DNA from 2 places in the Allobosea sp. genome. Region 2 is predicted to be linked to the other one. Evidence: riboswitches for the same ligand, from Rfam matches in the RefSeq annotation. Region 2 holds a riboswitch; the other holds the start of a gene.
The links. Region 2 has a riboswitch for thiamine pyrophosphate ahead of thiO (glycine oxidase ThiO). Riboswitches for the same ligand answer to the same signal wherever they lie in the genome.
Positions count from the first base shown of each region.

Region 1: it holds a riboswitch for thiamine pyrophosphate, as region 2 does, so the genes downstream of both, M9917_RS03065 (LuxE/PaaK family acyltransferase) here and thiO (glycine oxidase ThiO) in region 2, are expected to answer to the same signal.

Region 1 covers NZ_JAMLIX010000001.1:647,833-655,496, forward strand. The annotation lists gene M9917_RS03040 (NAD-dependent epimerase) at 1-537, shown strand, start outside; gene rfbB (dTDP-glucose 4,6-dehydratase) at 626-1,681, shown strand; gene rfbC (dTDP-4-dehydrorhamnose 3,5-epimerase) at 1,695-2,252, shown strand; gene rfbD (dTDP-4-dehydrorhamnose reductase) at 2,252-3,145, shown strand; gene rfbA (glucose-1-phosphate thymidylyltransferase RfbA) at 3,148-4,023, shown strand; TPP riboswitch at 4,073-4,203, shown strand; gene M9917_RS03065 (LuxE/PaaK family acyltransferase) at 4,291-5,370, shown strand; gene M9917_RS03070 (acyl-CoA reductase) at 5,376-6,824, shown strand; gene M9917_RS03075 (ABC transporter ATP-binding protein) at 6,814-7,602, shown strand; gene M9917_RS03080 (ABC transporter permease) at 7,599-7,664, shown strand, end outside.
Region 2 covers NZ_JAMLIX010000002.1:488,517-496,180, reverse strand. The annotation lists gene M9917_RS17480 (thiazole synthase) at 1-503, opposite strand, end outside; gene thiS (sulfur carrier protein ThiS) at 505-702, opposite strand; gene thiO (glycine oxidase ThiO) at 686-1,687, opposite strand; TPP riboswitch at 1,755-1,857, opposite strand; tRNA gene M9917_RS17465 (tRNA-Ser) at 1,991-2,081, shown strand; gene M9917_RS17460 (DUF6538 domain-containing protein) at 2,191-4,071, shown strand; gene M9917_RS17455 (hypothetical protein) at 4,022-5,152, opposite strand; gene istB (IS21-like element helper ATPase IstB) at 5,386-6,249, opposite strand; gene istA (IS21 family transposase) at 6,246-7,664, opposite strand, start outside.

The DNA of each region.
Region 1 (7,664 bases), on a different contig from region 2:
GCCAACGAGCTGATGGCGCATGCTTACGCGCATCTCTATCGCATCCCGACGACGGGCTTGCGCTTCTTCACGGTCTACGGCCCCTGGGGCCGGCCGGACATGGCCTATTTCAAGTTCACCAAGGCGATCCTCGAAGGAAGGCCGATCGAGGTCTACGACGAAGCCGCGATGAGCCGCGACTTCACCTATGTCGACGATATCCGCGAGGCGATCGTGCGGCTGGCCGGCCTGCCGCCGCAGCCCGCCCCGGATGCCGACGGGGCGGCGCCGGACCCCGCCACCTCCGCCGCCCCCTGGCGCATCTACAATATCGGCAACCACACGCCCGTGCGGCTTGACCGCTTCATCGCGGCGATCGAGGAGGCCTGCGGCCGCAAGGCGACCAAGCGGCACCTGCCGGCCCAGCCCGGCGACGTGCCGGCGACCTATGCCGACGTCGCGGAGCTTACGGCCCGCGTCGACTTCCGGCCGGATACGCCGATCGAGGCGGGGATCGCCCGTTTCGTCGCCTGGTATCGCGATTTCTACCGCATCTGAGCGGCGCGGAGGCGGCCCTTCATTCGCCTTGCTTTGGTCCGAAGCGGGTTCGTGCTACCTGCCGGCCCCGAAGGATGGAAGAGGACCGATGACCCTGAGATTCCTCGTGACCGGCGGCGCGGGCTTCATCGGCTCGGCCGTGGTGCGCAAGCTGATCGGAGAGCACGAGCACGCGGTCTGCGTCGTCGACAAGCTGACCTATGCCGGCAACCTCGCCTCGCTCGCGCCGGTTTCGGGCAGCAACCGCTATCGCTTCGAGCGGGCCGATATCGGCGACGGTGAGCGGATGAAGGCGATCTTCGCCGATTTCGAGCCCGATATCGTGATGCATCTGGCGGCCGAGAGCCATGTCGACCGCTCGATCGACGGGCCGGCCGCCTTCATCGAGACCAATGTCGTCGGCAGCTTCACCCTGCTGCAGGAGGCGCTGCGCCATTTCCGCAGCCTGACGGGGGAGCGCCGGGCTCGCTTCCGCTTCCACCATGTCTCGACCGACGAGGTCTTCGGCTCGCTGGGGCCCGAGGGCCTCTTCCGCGAGGACAGCGCCTATCAGCCGAACTCGCCCTATTCGGCCTCCAAGGCCGCGTCCGACCATCTCGTGCGCGCCTGGCACCACACCTATGGCCTGCCGGTGGTGATGACCAACTGCTCGAACAATTACGGGCCCTATCACTTCCCGGAGAAGCTGATCCCGCTGATGATCATCAACGCGCTCGAAGGCAAGCCGCTGCCGGTCTACGGCAACGGGCTCAACGTGCGCGACTGGCTTTATGTCGACGACCACGCCGAGGCGCTGATCACCGTCGCCACCGCCGGCAAGACGGGCGAGAGCTACAATATCGGCGGCCACAACGAGAGGACCAATCTCGAAGTGGTGAAGACGATCTGCGCCATCCTCGACGAGCTGAGGCCCGATCCGAAGGGGAGCCGCGAGCGCCTGATCACCCATGTCGACGACCGGCCGGGCCATGATGCGCGCTACGCGATCGATGCCGGCAAGATCGGCCGCGAGCTCGGCTGGGCACCGAAGGAGACCTTCGAGACGGGCTTGCGCCGCACCGTCGCCTGGTATCTCGCCAATCCGCGCTGGTGGGGCGACATCCGCTCCGGCGTCTATCGCGGCGAACGCCTCGGCGCGGCCTGAAGCAGAGGACGAGATGCCGAACCTCGAGGATACGGCGATCCCCGCCGTCAAGATCGTCACGCCGAAGCGGCTCGGCGACCACCGCGGCTTCTTCTCCGAGACCTGGAGCCGCGAGAGCTTCGCCGCGGCCGGGCTTAATCTCGACTTCGTCCAGGACAATCACTCGCTCTCGGGCCCGGCCGGCACGCTGCGCGGCCTGCATTTCCAGTCGCCGCCCTTCGCCCAGGACAAGCTGGTGCGGGTCACGCGCGGGGCCATCCTCGACGTCGCGGTCGATATCCGCGCCTCCTCCCCGACGTTCGGCCTGCATGTCGCGGTCGAGCTCTCGGCGCAGAACTGGAAGCAGCTCCTCGTGCCGGCGGGCTTCGCCCATGGCTTCGTCACGCTCGAGCCGGATACCGAAGTGCTCTACAAGGTGACGGCGCCCTATGCGCCGCAGAGCGACCATGGGCTCGCCTTCGACGATCCGGCGCTCGGCATCGACTGGCGCCTGCCGCTCGCCGCGCTCACCCTCTCAGAGAAGGACCGCAAGCACCCGCGCCTCGACGCGATGCCGCGGTTTTTCGACTGATGGGCCTGCGCATCGCCGTCACCGGCTGGGCCGGCCAGATCGTCCGCGCCATGCTGGAGCGCGTGCCCACGGGTGTCGAGGTCATCGCGATCCGCCGCCCCGAGCTCGATCTCGCCGTCCCCAGGACGGTCGCGCCGGCGCTGCGCGCAGCCCGGCCCGACGTCATCGTCAACGCCGCCGCCTATACCGCCGTCGACCAGGCCGAGAGCGAGCCCGCGCTCGCCATGCGCGTCAACGGCGAGGCCGCCGGCGAGGCGGCGCGCGCCGCAGCCGCGCTCGGCATCCCCGTGATCCAGCTCTCGACCGACTATGTCTTCGACGGAGGGCTCGACCGGCCCTATCGCGAGGACGATGCGACCGGGCCGATCTCGGCCTATGGCGCGAGCAAGCTCGCCGGCGAGCGGGCGGTCGCCGCCGCGACCGCAAACCACGCCATCCTGCGCACGGCCTGGATTTACGCCCCCTTCGGCAAGAACTTCGTCAGGACGATGCTGCGGCTCGCCGAGACGCAAGGCGAGGTCGGCGTCGTCGCCGACCAGCATGGCTCGCCGACCAGCGCGCTCGACATCGCCGATGCGATCTTCACCGTCGCGCAGAACCTGACCGGGCGGGCGGACGACGCCTCCCTGCGCGGCGTCTTCCATATGAGCGCGGCGGGCGAGGCGGTCTGGGCCGATGTCGCCGAAGCGATCTTCGCCGAGCGCGAGCGGCTGGGCGGCGAGCCGGTCCGGGTCAGGCGGATCACGAGCGCCGCTTATCCGACGCCGGCGCGGCGGCCGGTGAATTCCAGGCTCGATTGCGGCAAGCTCGCCCGCGTCCACGGCGTCGGGCTGCCGGAATGGCATAGTTCGCTCAGGTCTTGCGTCGAACGGCTTATCGAGGATCAGAGATGACGATGAGGGGCATCATCCTGGCCGGCGGCTCCGGCACGCGGCTGCACCCGATGACGCTGGCGATGTCGAAGCAGCTCCTGCCCGTCTACGACAAGCCGATGATCTATTACCCGCTCTCGACGCTGATGCTCGCCGGCATCCGCGAGGTCATGATCATCTCGACCCCGCACGACCTGCCGCATTTCAAGCGCCTGCTCGGCGACGGCACCGACTGGGGCATGAGCCTGACCTATGCCGAGCAGCCCCATCCCGGCGGGCTCGCGCAGGCCTATCTGATCGGCGCCGGATTCGTCGCCGGACAACCCTCCTGCCTCATCCTCGGCGACAACCTGTTCTACGGCCATTCGCTGCCCGGGATGATGGCGCGGGCGCAGGCGCACGACAGCGGCGCGACCGTCTTCGCCTATCATGTCGGCGACCCGCAGCGTTACGGCGTCGTCGCCTTCGACCAAGCCGGCAAGGCGGTCTCGATCGAGGAGAAGCCGAAGGTTCCCAAGTCGAACTGGGCCGTCACGGGCTTGTATTTCTACGATGCCGAGGTCGTCGAGATCGCCCGCGCGCTGAAGCCCTCGGCGCGTGGCGAGCTCGAGATCACCGACGTCAACCGGATCTATCTCGAACGCGGCAAGCTCTCGGTCGAATCGATGGGGCGCGGCTTCGCCTGGCTCGATACCGGCACGCCCGACAGCCTGCTGGAGGCCAGCGAATTCGTCCGCACGCTCGAAACCCGCCAGGGCCTGCACATCGCCTGCCCCGAGGAGATCGCCGCGCGGCAGGGCTGGATCTCGGTGCCAGAACTCACCGCCCTTGGCGAAAAGCTCGCCAAGGGCGCTTACGGCCAGTACCTCCTGCGCACCGCGCGGGACCTCGGCGGCTGAGCCGGCCTCCTTACCGCTTGACAGCGAGCCCCGCTGCCCGTCATCTGCATCCCGTTCCCAGGGGGGCCTCGCTAGGAGGCTGAGATTCCGCCGGCGGGGCCTGCCAAGGCCCGGCAACGCGGTGACCCTCCGAACCTGATCCGGGTCATACCGGCGTAGGGATGCGGGACATGGCGCCGTCGAGGCCCTGATTCCAACTTGCGCCCGTGATCCCTGTTGCGATCGATGCTGCCGGCCTGGCCGTGCGGCGTCCGGACGGAGTGGACCATGGCGACGCAAGCCGAGATCGTCGAGGCGCTGCTGGCGTTCATCGCGCTTCCCCAGGCGTCGGAAGCCGAATTCGAGGCGATGGCGCTGAAGCTATTCGCCTGGCAGTTCCGCAACAACGAGCCTTACAAGCGTTTTTGCCTGCAACGCGGCCGCACGCCGCTTTCGGTGCGCGGCTGGCGCGACATCCCCGCCGTGCCGATCACCGCCTTCAAGGATCTGACGCTGAGCTGCACGCCGCCGGAAACGGCCGAGCGCGTCTTCATGACGAGCGGCACGACGCAAGGGATACGCGGCCGCAGCCACCACCCGACGCTCGCCGTCTGGGACCGCTCGATGCTGCGCGCCTTCCGCGAGCGCTTCATGCAGGGCCGCGAGCGCATCCGCATGGGTATCCTCTTCCCTGACGAGGCGAAGCTGCCGAACTCCTCGCTCGCGCATTATCTGTCCCTCGCCCGGCGCGAATGCGGAGCGCCCGGTTCCGCCGTTTTCATCGGCCCCGCCGGCCTCGATCTCGACCGCTTGCTCACGGCGCTCGCGGAGGCGCAGGCCGGCGGCGAGCCCTATGCGCTGCTCGGCGCGAGCTATGCCTTCGTGCCGCTCATCGACGCGCTCGCCGCCAGCGGGCGGCGCTTTTCCCTGCCGGAGGGCAGCCGCATCCTCGACACCGGCGGCTTCAAGGGCCAGTCGCGCGAGCTCGAGCCGGACGCATTCTACGACGGGCTTTCCGCCGCCCTCAGTGTGCCGCGCTCGGCCTGCATCAACATGTACGGCATGACGGAGCTCAGCTCGCAGCTCTATGACGACGGCAATGCCGTCTGCCCGTCCGTGAAGTCCGGCCCGCACTGGATCCGCAGCCGCGTCGTCGATCCGCTCTCCGGCGCGGATTTGCCCGAAGGCCAGCGCGGCGTGATCGTCCATCACGACCTCGCCCATTTCAACTGCGTCTCGGCGATCCTGACCGAGGATGCCGGCGAGATCGTGCCCGGTGGCTTCAGGCTGCTCGGCCGGGTCGACGGAGAAGCCTCGAAAGGCTGCTCGGTCGCGGTCGCCGAATTTCTGGCGGCGGCGCGAGGCTGACGCTCATGATCGAACAGGCGGGCCATCTGCCGGGTCTCCCTCGCGAGGCGTTGCGCTGGCGCGAGGTCGGCTACGACGCCTGGGGCGGGAGCGTCGCCATCGCGCTGCCGGAGCTCGACGCGGCGCAGGCCGCGCAGCTCTGCGCGCATGTGCGCGATCAGGCCCGCGCCCGGCTGAAGCGGATGCCCGTCGCCCGCATCGTCGCGGCGATCGACGCCGCCGCCGCAAGGCTGCTCGACCGCGACCATCCGCTGCGGCGCAAGGCCGAAGAGCTCCTGCCGGTCGTCACCGGCTATGACCGCGAGACGGTCCGGCTCGGCCTGACCGGCTATCTCAAGACCTTCCGGCGCCCGCAGCTCCTGCGCTTCCTGGCCGAGGATTTCGCCAATCCGGCCCTGCTCGACGGCTTCCAGCCGACGCCCAAGGGCGGCTATCTCAGCGCCCGCGGGCCGGATCTGCTGCTGCATGTCTGGGCCGGCAACGTGCCGGCGCTCTCGCTCTGGAGCCTGATCTGCGGCCTTCTGGTCAAGGCGGGCAGCGTCGGCAAGCTCGCCTCGGCCGAGCCGCTGACGGCGGGCTGGTTCGCAAGCCTGATCGCCGAGATCGATCCGGAGATCGGCGAATGCCTCGCCATCGTCTGGTGGAAGGGCGGCGAGGCGGCGGCCGAGGCCGCTTTCCTGCGCGAGGCCGACACCGTGATGGCCTATGGCGGCAACGAGACGCTGACGGCGCTGCGCGAAAAGCTGCCGGTCACCACCCGCTTCCTGCCGCACGGCCACAGGATCGGCTTCGGCGTGATCGCACGCGAGGCGCTCGACAGCCGGAAAGCCCCGGCGCTGGCGCGCCTTACCGCCCATGACGTCGTCCGCTACGAGCAACAGGGCTGCTATTCGCCGCAGATGCTCTTCGTCGAGCGCGGCGGGCGGGTCGGGCCGGCCGAGTTCGCCCTTTATCTCGCACAGGAGCTTGCGGCGCTCGGCCACCGCCACCCGCGCCGCGCCCTTTCGCCGGGCGAGGCCGCATCGGTCGCCGCATGGCGCGGCGCGCAGGAGATGCGCGCGCTGGAGGGCGGCGCCAGCTTGCTGGGCGAACCCGGCGATGGCTGGAACATCCTCCATGTCGAGGCGCCCGAAACCCTCGCTCCGACCGGCCTCAATCGCTCGCTGAAACTGGTTTCGGTCGACAGCCTCGACGATGTCCCCGCCCTGGTCGCGCCCCATCGCCATTTCCTCCAGACGGCCGGCGTCGCGGCCGCGCCGGAGCGGCTGTTCCGGCTCGCGGAGGCGCTGGGCGCTGCCGGCGTCAGCCGCATCGCCCCGCTCGGCCGCATGAGCGCGCCGGAGGCCGGCTGGCACCATGACGGCCGCTTCAGCCTGCTCGACCTCGTCACCCTGACCGAGATCGAGCAGGCTGCGGAGGCCGCGGCGGAAGGGTTTGCCCCCTATGTCGACTGAAAGCCCCGGCTTCGTCGCGATCGAGCGGGTCAGCCAGCGCTATGACGCGACCGGCCCCGCCATCGTCGACGGCGTCGACTGGACGATCCCGCGCGGCGAGATCCATTGCCTGCTCGGCCGCAGCGGCTGCGGCAAGACCACGCTGCTCAAGCTCGCCGCCGGCCTGCTCATGCCGAGCGCGGGCACGATCCGCATCGGCGGCGAGGCGCTCTGCGGCCCGGGCCCCCGCGCCGGCTTCGTCTTCCAGACGCCGACGCTGCTCGACTGGCTCAGCGTCATCGACAACGTCCTGCTGCCGGTCTCGCTGAAGCGCCGCCCGTCCGGCGCCGACCGCCAGGCGGCGCTCGACCTGCTCGCCTGCGTCGGCTTGGCGGACTTCGCCGCACGCCGGCCGGCCGCGCTTTCGGGCGGCCAGCAGAGCCGCGTCGCCGTCGCCCGCGCGCTGATCGGCAAGCCGGACCTGCTCCTGCTCGACGAGCCCTTCGCCGCGCTCGACGCCCTGACGCGCGAGGAATTGCAGGACGACCTGCTGCGGCTCTGCGCGCAGGGCGGCACCACCGCCCTCTTCGTCACCCACGACATCGGCGAGGCCGTCTATCTCGCCGACACGGTCGCGGTGATGTCGGCAGGCCGGCTGACGCATACACGCCGGATCACGCTCGCCCGGCCGCGCCATCGCGACATGCGCTATGCGCCCGCCTTCACCGCCGCCTGCCGGGCCCTGCGCGACGCCATGGAGGGCGAGGCCGGCACGCTCGGCCGGAGGCCGGCGGCATGAGCGCGCGCCTGCCTTCCCTCTTCCTGCTCCTCGCCCTGCTCGCCCTCTGGGAAGCCTGGTGC
Region 2 (7,664 bases):
CTGAGGCCGTAAGGGTTGTTGAGCCCCCGGCCCGAGCCGATCGGCGCGCCCCAGGGCATCAAGACCTCGCAGCCGGCATCGATGAGGCGCCCGGCGACGACGAGGTCCTCGGTGGTGTAGGGAAAGACCTTGAAGCCGTCGTCGCCGAGGATGCGGGCGGCCTCGACCAGCGCGATCACGTCCGGCTGGAGCGTGTCGTCCTCGCCGATCACCTCGAGCTTGATCCAGTCGGTGCCGAAGACCTCGCGCGCCATCTGCGCGGTGGTGACCGCCTCCTTGACGGTGTGGCAGCCGGCCGTGTTCGGCAGCACCCTGACGCCGAGCTCGCGGATCAGCGCCCAGAACGCCTGCCCCGCCCCGCCCGCCGCCTCCCGGCGCAGCGAGACGGTGACGACCTCGGCGCCCGAGCGCCTCACCGCCTCGGCCAGGATCGCCGGCGAGGGATATTGCGCCGTGCCCAGGAAGAGCGGGTTTTGCGGCGTGAAGCCGTAGAAGGACGCCATCTCAGCCTCCCTGCATCGGCGCGACGATCTCGATGCGGTCGCCCTCGCTCAGACAGGTTTCAGCGCGCCTGCGGGCCGGCACGAATTCGCCGTTCATCGCGGTCGCGACGATGCGCCCGCCGAAGCCGAGCTCGGCCAGCGCCTCGGCCAGCGTCTTCGCGGCGATCTCGCGGGGTACGCCGTTAAGCAGCAAGGTCATGCAGCATCTCCGGTTTCGCTTGCGGGTCGAGCACGGCATCCGCCGCCATCCGCGCCATGGCGGGGCTGAGCAGGAAACCGTGGCGATAGAGCCCGTTGACATGGATCACCCGCCCGCGGCGGGTGAGCCGCGGCAGATTGTCGGGAAAGGCCGGGCGGGCATCGGTGCCGATCTCGACCACCTCCGCCTCGGCGAAGGCCGGATGCAGCGCATAGGCCGCGCCAAGCAGTTCCAGCATGGCGCGCGCCGAGATGCGCCGGCGCTCGCCGCTCTCGATCATCGTCGCGCCGACCATGAAGAGCCCGTCCGCGCGCGGCACGACATAGAGCGGGATGCGCGGATGCAAAAGCCGCACCGGCCGCGCGAGCGCGATCTCGTCGCTCCGCAGCAGCAGCATCTCGCCCTTGACGCCGCGCAGCTCCGGCAGGGCCTCGCGCGCCGCAAGCCCCCGGCAATCGAGGACGATGGCGGCATCGAGATCGGCGGGCTCGGCGGCGCTGCCGAGATGCAGGGCCGCGCCCTGCGCCACGAGACGCTCCGCCAGCGCCGTGATCGTCCGCCGCGGATCCAGATGCGCCTCGCCGGCGAAGAACAGCCCGCGCGCGAAACGCCCGGCGAGATCGGGCTCCAGAGCGGCGATGGCCTCACCGTCGATCTCGCTGAAATGATCGGTGCGCTGGCCGAAACGGGAGAGCTCAGCACGGTCCCGGCTCGGTGCGACGACGAGCGTGCCGTTGCGGACGACGCCGCCGGCATGGCGCTGCCACCAGTCGGCCGCCTCCCGCCCGAGCCGGACCACCGGCTCCTCGGCGCTCTCGCCCTCGCACCAGGGCGCGAGCATGCCGCCGGCGAACCAGGAGCAGGCTTCCGCGCCGATGCGCGAACCGCGCTCATGGATGACGACCCGCGCCCCGCGCGCCACAAGCTCGGCGGCGCAGGCGAGGCCGACGACGCCGGCGCCGATCACAGCGATCGTCGGTTCCAAGCGAGAGCTTTGCGCCGTCATGCTTCCCCTGCTCCCGGGAAGGCAGCAGCCTCAGGCGCCAGATGTCTGCGAGCCGAAGACCGTTCCCTTCGCCGGCATTACCCGGATCAGGTACGATGGGTTGGCGCGAACGCGCGCCTCTCAGCCTTTCGGCACCCCAACGGACGGCCCCAATCTAGTGGCTTCGCGCCGTGAGGACAAGGCAGGCCGGTGCGGCCTTGCATCTCGCGCATGAGCGAGGCGAGGGAAGCTGCCGACGAGGCTTGTCAAACGGCACCGCAATCGGGCATAGAGCCTCTCGCCGGAGACGTGGCCGAGAGGCTGAAGGCACTCGTTTGCTAAATGAGCATACCCCACAAGGGTATCGAGGGTTCGAATCCCTCCGTCTCCGCCACTCCTAAGCCCTTGAAAACGTTAGGAATCGATCGAATCGATTCCGCGTCGTCCGTTACGCCGTCCTGTCACGTTCGGGATGGAGGGTCCCGACTGGAATCGGGGTCGCGATGTATCTGCATCGGCGCGGCGCGCATTGGTGGTTTCGTAAGGCTGTTCCCTCAGACTTGACCTGCGTCCTCGGCAGGCCGGACGTGCGCCGCTCCCTGCGCACCCGCAACGCCGCCCTGGCGCGACGGAGAGCGCTGCAGGTGCTGATCAGGATCGACGAGGTCTACGCCGTCCTTCGCTCGCAGTGGCCGATGCGGCCGGCGCGCGAAATTGCCCTCGCCATGCTCGACGATGCTATCGGATCCGTTTCCGGGCAGCCTCCCCTCGTGGGGCAGCAGCTTGCCCTTCTGCGTGACGCGCGCGGCGTAATCGAAAACCACGTCCGCGACGCGGACGGCGACGACCGGGATGAGGCCCTGGCCGACACGCACTGGATCGGCAAGGCCGAGGCTTTCGGCATTCTCGAAGCGGAGACGGCAACCGGTCGACGCAACGAGGCTGCTCGAGCTCTGCTGAAGACCGTTGATCGGGTGACCCGACGCCCATTCGGCAAGCATTCTGCACGAGACATCGACTCGGCCATGGACCGGGCTTCGGAATTTTTTCCTGTACCGGAGCGCCCAGATTCGGCGCGCCAGCTACTGAGCGAATTGAAGAAGGAGCTCGCCGAGCTGAAGGCGATCGTCGGCAATCACGGCCCGGCCGGCGATGCGGGCGAGCTGAAAGCAGTCGTGTCGGACGTGGTAAAGGCGGCCTACGCAGACGCCAGAACCTCGCGCTGGTCGGACGAGCCGCTATCGAAGGCCATCGTTCGGTACGATACCGATCAGATCGTCAAGGCAGGCGATCCGAAGCATGCCGGCGACGTGCGAGCCCGCTTGGCGAATTTCCTGCGCTTCGTCGGCGACAAGCCCGTGCGGGACATCTCTCGCGACGATATCCGGGATTACCGCAACGTGCTGGACCGGTTGCCGAACCGCTTCGAGCTAACCCTGAAGACGCGGGATATGCGCGAAGCAATCGCCTTGAACGCAGCGCGGAAACAGCCGCTCGAAGTGATCTCGGCGAAAACGATCAATCTGAAGTACCTCGGGCCGGTCCGCCGACTCCTGCAATGGCTCGTCGACGACGGGAAGATCGAGAAGAATCTGCTGCTCGGTCTGCAGTCGGAGCAGGAGACGGACCCCGACGCCAAGAGCAAGCGGCTGCCTTTCAAACCGTCTCAGATCAGCGCCCTGTTCGCGCTGACCGCCAAGGAAACCGCCGCAGGTCCGGTCTATTGGTTTCCGCCGGTCATCCTGTTCACGGGCATGCGCCTCAACGAGCTCGCGCAACTGCGGACGGACGATCTCCGGCTCGATCATAACGGCAGGCCGCATCTAAACGTCCTGAGTCTGGTCGACGAAGAGGACGAAGCGGACATCGCCGCCAAACCCGACAAGTCGAAAACCAAGGGACGGCGGGTCAAATCGGCGGCCGGGCGTCGTCTGATCCCGGTCCATCCGACGCTGATCGAGATGGGATTCCTCGATTTCGTCGCATCGCGACGCAAGCGCAGCGGGAAAGACGTCCAGCTATTTCCCGAACTCAAGGCGGACCCGTCGGGCCGTTACAGCGACGCGATCTCGAAGCGGTTGAACCGGCGTATCCGCAAGGGGCTCGGGATCACCAATCCGCGTTACACGGCATATAGTCTCAGGCACAATTTTCGCGACGCCTGCACCGCATCGGGCGTTACGGAGGAAGCGCGCAAGAAGGCCATGGGCCATCAGCTCGAAGGCATGGACGGCGTGTACGGCAATCCTCTGCTTCTGCAGCACGAAAGCGATGCGGTGGCCGCCATCCGATACCCGGACGTCGACATGAGCCCGTATCTTCGTCGCGATCGGATCAGCGCGAAACGCGCCCCGGAGGCTGCTGCCGGCGAGATGGCGGATTGAGGCTCGACGACGGCATGATGCCGATCCTGCTGCCCGCCGGCGCCGACCATGCCAGGCTCGCGGCTCTCATGGCGGCGCCGATACGATGAAGCAGACGCCCCGACGCGGCGCCGGACAAGACCGTCGCCTGTTCGACCGAACCTCGCGGCTCGGCTGGGCGCTTCAGATTCTCGAGCAGCTCGCTCACCGGTTCTCCCCGCCGCAGCCGAGCCGCGATGGTACGATCGGACAGCAGCAAATCGACGAGCGCGACGACGGCGTGGCGCGTTTCGGGCGAGACGAGGTGTCGCAGCGCGGACGCCGTCACCTCATCGGTCCGATACCCCGCCAGCAAGGTCGCGACCGTCTCGTCATGGAGCAGGAGCGCCAGATTGGCGCGGGCGTCCGCGTCCCGTCCGAGATGAGCGAACACCGCGCGCCAGTTCGGATAGGTCAGGAACGCCAGCACGAGCCGCCCGTTCGACCGAGCCTCGCCCTGGTTCTCGGCCTGCAGCAGCTCGGCGAATCGCGAGATCAGCTCGCCGAGGTCGTGTGAGTTCGTTTCGCGCAATAGGATCGGCAGTGCCTCGCTGCGCATGGCTTCGGCCATGAGCTTCAGCCGATCGGCCGATAGCGTCTCGGCCACCGACAGCAACGACGCGGCTTCAGGTCGATCGAGAAGAGCCCGCAGCCGCAGAGCTTCGTCCTCGCTCAGGTTCTGGAGCGGGTGAAGTGATGAGGACGCACGAGCCCGGTTAGTCTCGCCCTCGGCCTTCGCCTGCGTGTCGCGCCGAAGTCGTCGAGCCGAGTCGGGATCGCCGGCGAGCGTCATCACCGCTTCCACCATGTGCGGGTCGGAAGACAGCTTGGCGATCGCTCCGAGCGCGTTTCGCCAGTCGTCGTCTCGCGACGTCATCAGGTTGAGTTGCCTGATCCCCTTTTGCGCCAGCTCCGTCTTGCGAGCGGATTCCTTCAGCGCCCGACTCGATGTCCGTGCTTCCTCCGTCTCGACATAAGCGATCGTCTTCTTGAACCCGAGCTCCTTGAGCACAGCGTCCGTGGCCGTGAGCCTGGGGTCGGCGATGGCTGCCTCGTCATCCACGCACTCGATCTCCAGTGGAAATATAGAAGGCGAGGATGACATGGCGAAATTGCCGGATCCGTCGGGTTTTGAGATGCATTTGAGGAAATTTGCGGAGAATTGCCCGACGCTGTCAACGGCGGTCGGATTCCAGGCCAGCGTGGCGGAGTAAAAGCAGGCCACTGGCGTTGAGGGTGGCGGATATGGCAGGGGCCCCGATCGGGGCCCCTGCCATATCGCGCTGTCGGGATTGATCAGGGGATGATCTCGCCGGTTTCTGGATCGGCTTCGTTGGCGGTGGTCTGTTTTTGCCCCGCCGCGGCGGAGGCGCGCCGGCGGCCGGCCGATTGTTTGAGGCGGTAGCTGTCGCCGTTCATGGCGAGGATGCTGACGTGGTGGGTCAGGCGATCGAGCAGCGCGCCGGTGAGGCGCTCCGATCCCAGGACGGACGTCCAGTCCTCGAAGGGCAGGTTCGAGGTGACGATGGTTGAGCCGCGCTCGTAGCGTTGCGAGAAGATCTCGAACAGGAGCTCGGCGCCGGTCGGCGACAGCGGCACATAGCCGAGCTCGTCGACGATCAGCAGCTTGACCGCCTGCAACTCGCGCTGGAGCCTGAGCAGGCGCTTCTCGTCGCGGGCTTCGAGGAGCTGGTTGACCAGCGAAGCCGCCGTCGTGAAGGCGACGGAGAAGCCCTTCTGGCAAGCGGCCAGCCCGAGCGCGAGGGCGACATGGGTCTTGCCGGTGCCGCTGTTGCCGAGCGCGATGATGTTCTCCCGGCGCAGGATGTAGCCGCAGCGCGCCAGCTCCAGCACGAGCATCTTGTTCAGGCTCGGGATCGCCGTGAAGTCGAAGGTGTCGAAGCTCTTCACCGCTGGGAAGCGCGCCGCCCGGATCCGCCGCTCGACCGTGCGCCGCTCCCGGTCGATCAGTTCGAGCTCGACCAACCGTAGCAGGTAGCGGGGATGATCGACGCCGTCGCGGGAGCATTCCCGTGCCACCTTGTCGTACTCGCGCAGGACGGTTGGCAGCTTCAGTTGCTTGAGGTGGTGCGCCAGCAGGACCTGCGGCGTTCCAGCGGTCGTGCCCGCCGGCATCGTCTCTTTCCCCGAGCCCGTCATGCCGCGGCTCCCGGCAGGAGCACGGCGTAATCGGCCGCCGAGGTCGTCTTCACCGTAGTCCTCGGCAGATACGGATAGGCCGCCAGATCCAGACGGGCCGGGCGCCGTTCCAGCCGCGCCAGCGCGATCAGCTTCACCGCATCGAAGCCGATCGCGCCCAGCCGGATCGCCTCGCCGACGGCGAAGCTCACGACCTCGCGCGGCAAGGCCTCCAGCAGCCGCAGCACCTGGATGAACTCGCGCTTGCCGCGATTGCCCATGCGCGCTTCCAGGAGATGGCGCAGGTGCTGGAAGGCCTCGGGCAGGTCCCAGCCCTGCAAGGCCGCGGCCTGGTCGAGGGCGTTCGGCTTCTCCTCGATTAGCGCCAGATAGTGCAGCGGATCGGAGACGAACACGCCCGTCCCGTAATTGCGGGGATGGCGGGCAATCTCCTCGCCCCGGCACAGGATCACGACCTCCTCGACGAAGCCCTTCACCACCACGTCCTGGAAGCCATAGGCCGTCGGGACCGAGTAGTCGTTCGACCGATATCGGACCAGCGCCGTCGACGAGACCCGCGCACCACGCTTCTCGCACGGCTCCAGCGGCACTGCCGGCAAAGGGCGCAAGACCCCGAGATCGGCAACAAGCCGCTCTCCGATCGTCTGGGCATGCCGGCCGGCCCGCTCGTCCTGTCGCCGGCGGCAGCGCTCGGCCAACATCGCGTTCAGTTCGGCGAAGCTCGCCGCCAAAGGGATCGGCGTCATGAAGTTCGAGCGGGCATACTTCACCAGCCCCTCGACCTTGCCCTTGTCATTGCCCTTGCCCGGGCGCCCGAACCGATCCCGGAACAGATAGTGGCTCACCAGCTCCGTGAAGGCCCGCGTCCGCTCGCGCCGGCCATCGCCGCAGATCTTCGCCACCGCAATGCGGGTGTTGTCATAGAGGATCGACAGCGGCACACCGCCGAAGAAGCCAAAAGCCGAGACGTGACCGTCCAGGAACGCTTCCGTCGTCTCGCGCGGATACGCCTTCACGAAGCAGGCATCCGACTGTGGCAGGTCCAGGCAGAAGAAGTGGATCTTCTGCCGCACGCCGCCGATCACCGCCAGCGCCTCGCCAAAATCCACCTGGGCGTGACCGGGCGGATGGGCCAGCGGAACGAAGGTCTCGCGGCCCCGCGCCCGGCAGAGCCGCACATGGTCCTTCACCACCGTGTAGCCGCCGGCAAAGCCGTGCTCGTCCCGCAGCCGCTCGAAGATCCGCTTCGCCGTATGGCGCTGCTTCACCGGAGACGCCCGGTCTCCGTCCAGGATCGCCTCAATCACCGGCAGCAGCGGACCGAGCTTCGGCTTCTCGACCGGCTTCGTGCGCGTGTAGCCCGGAGGGATCGAGAACCGGCACATCTTGGCGATCGTTTCGCGGCTCAGCCCGAA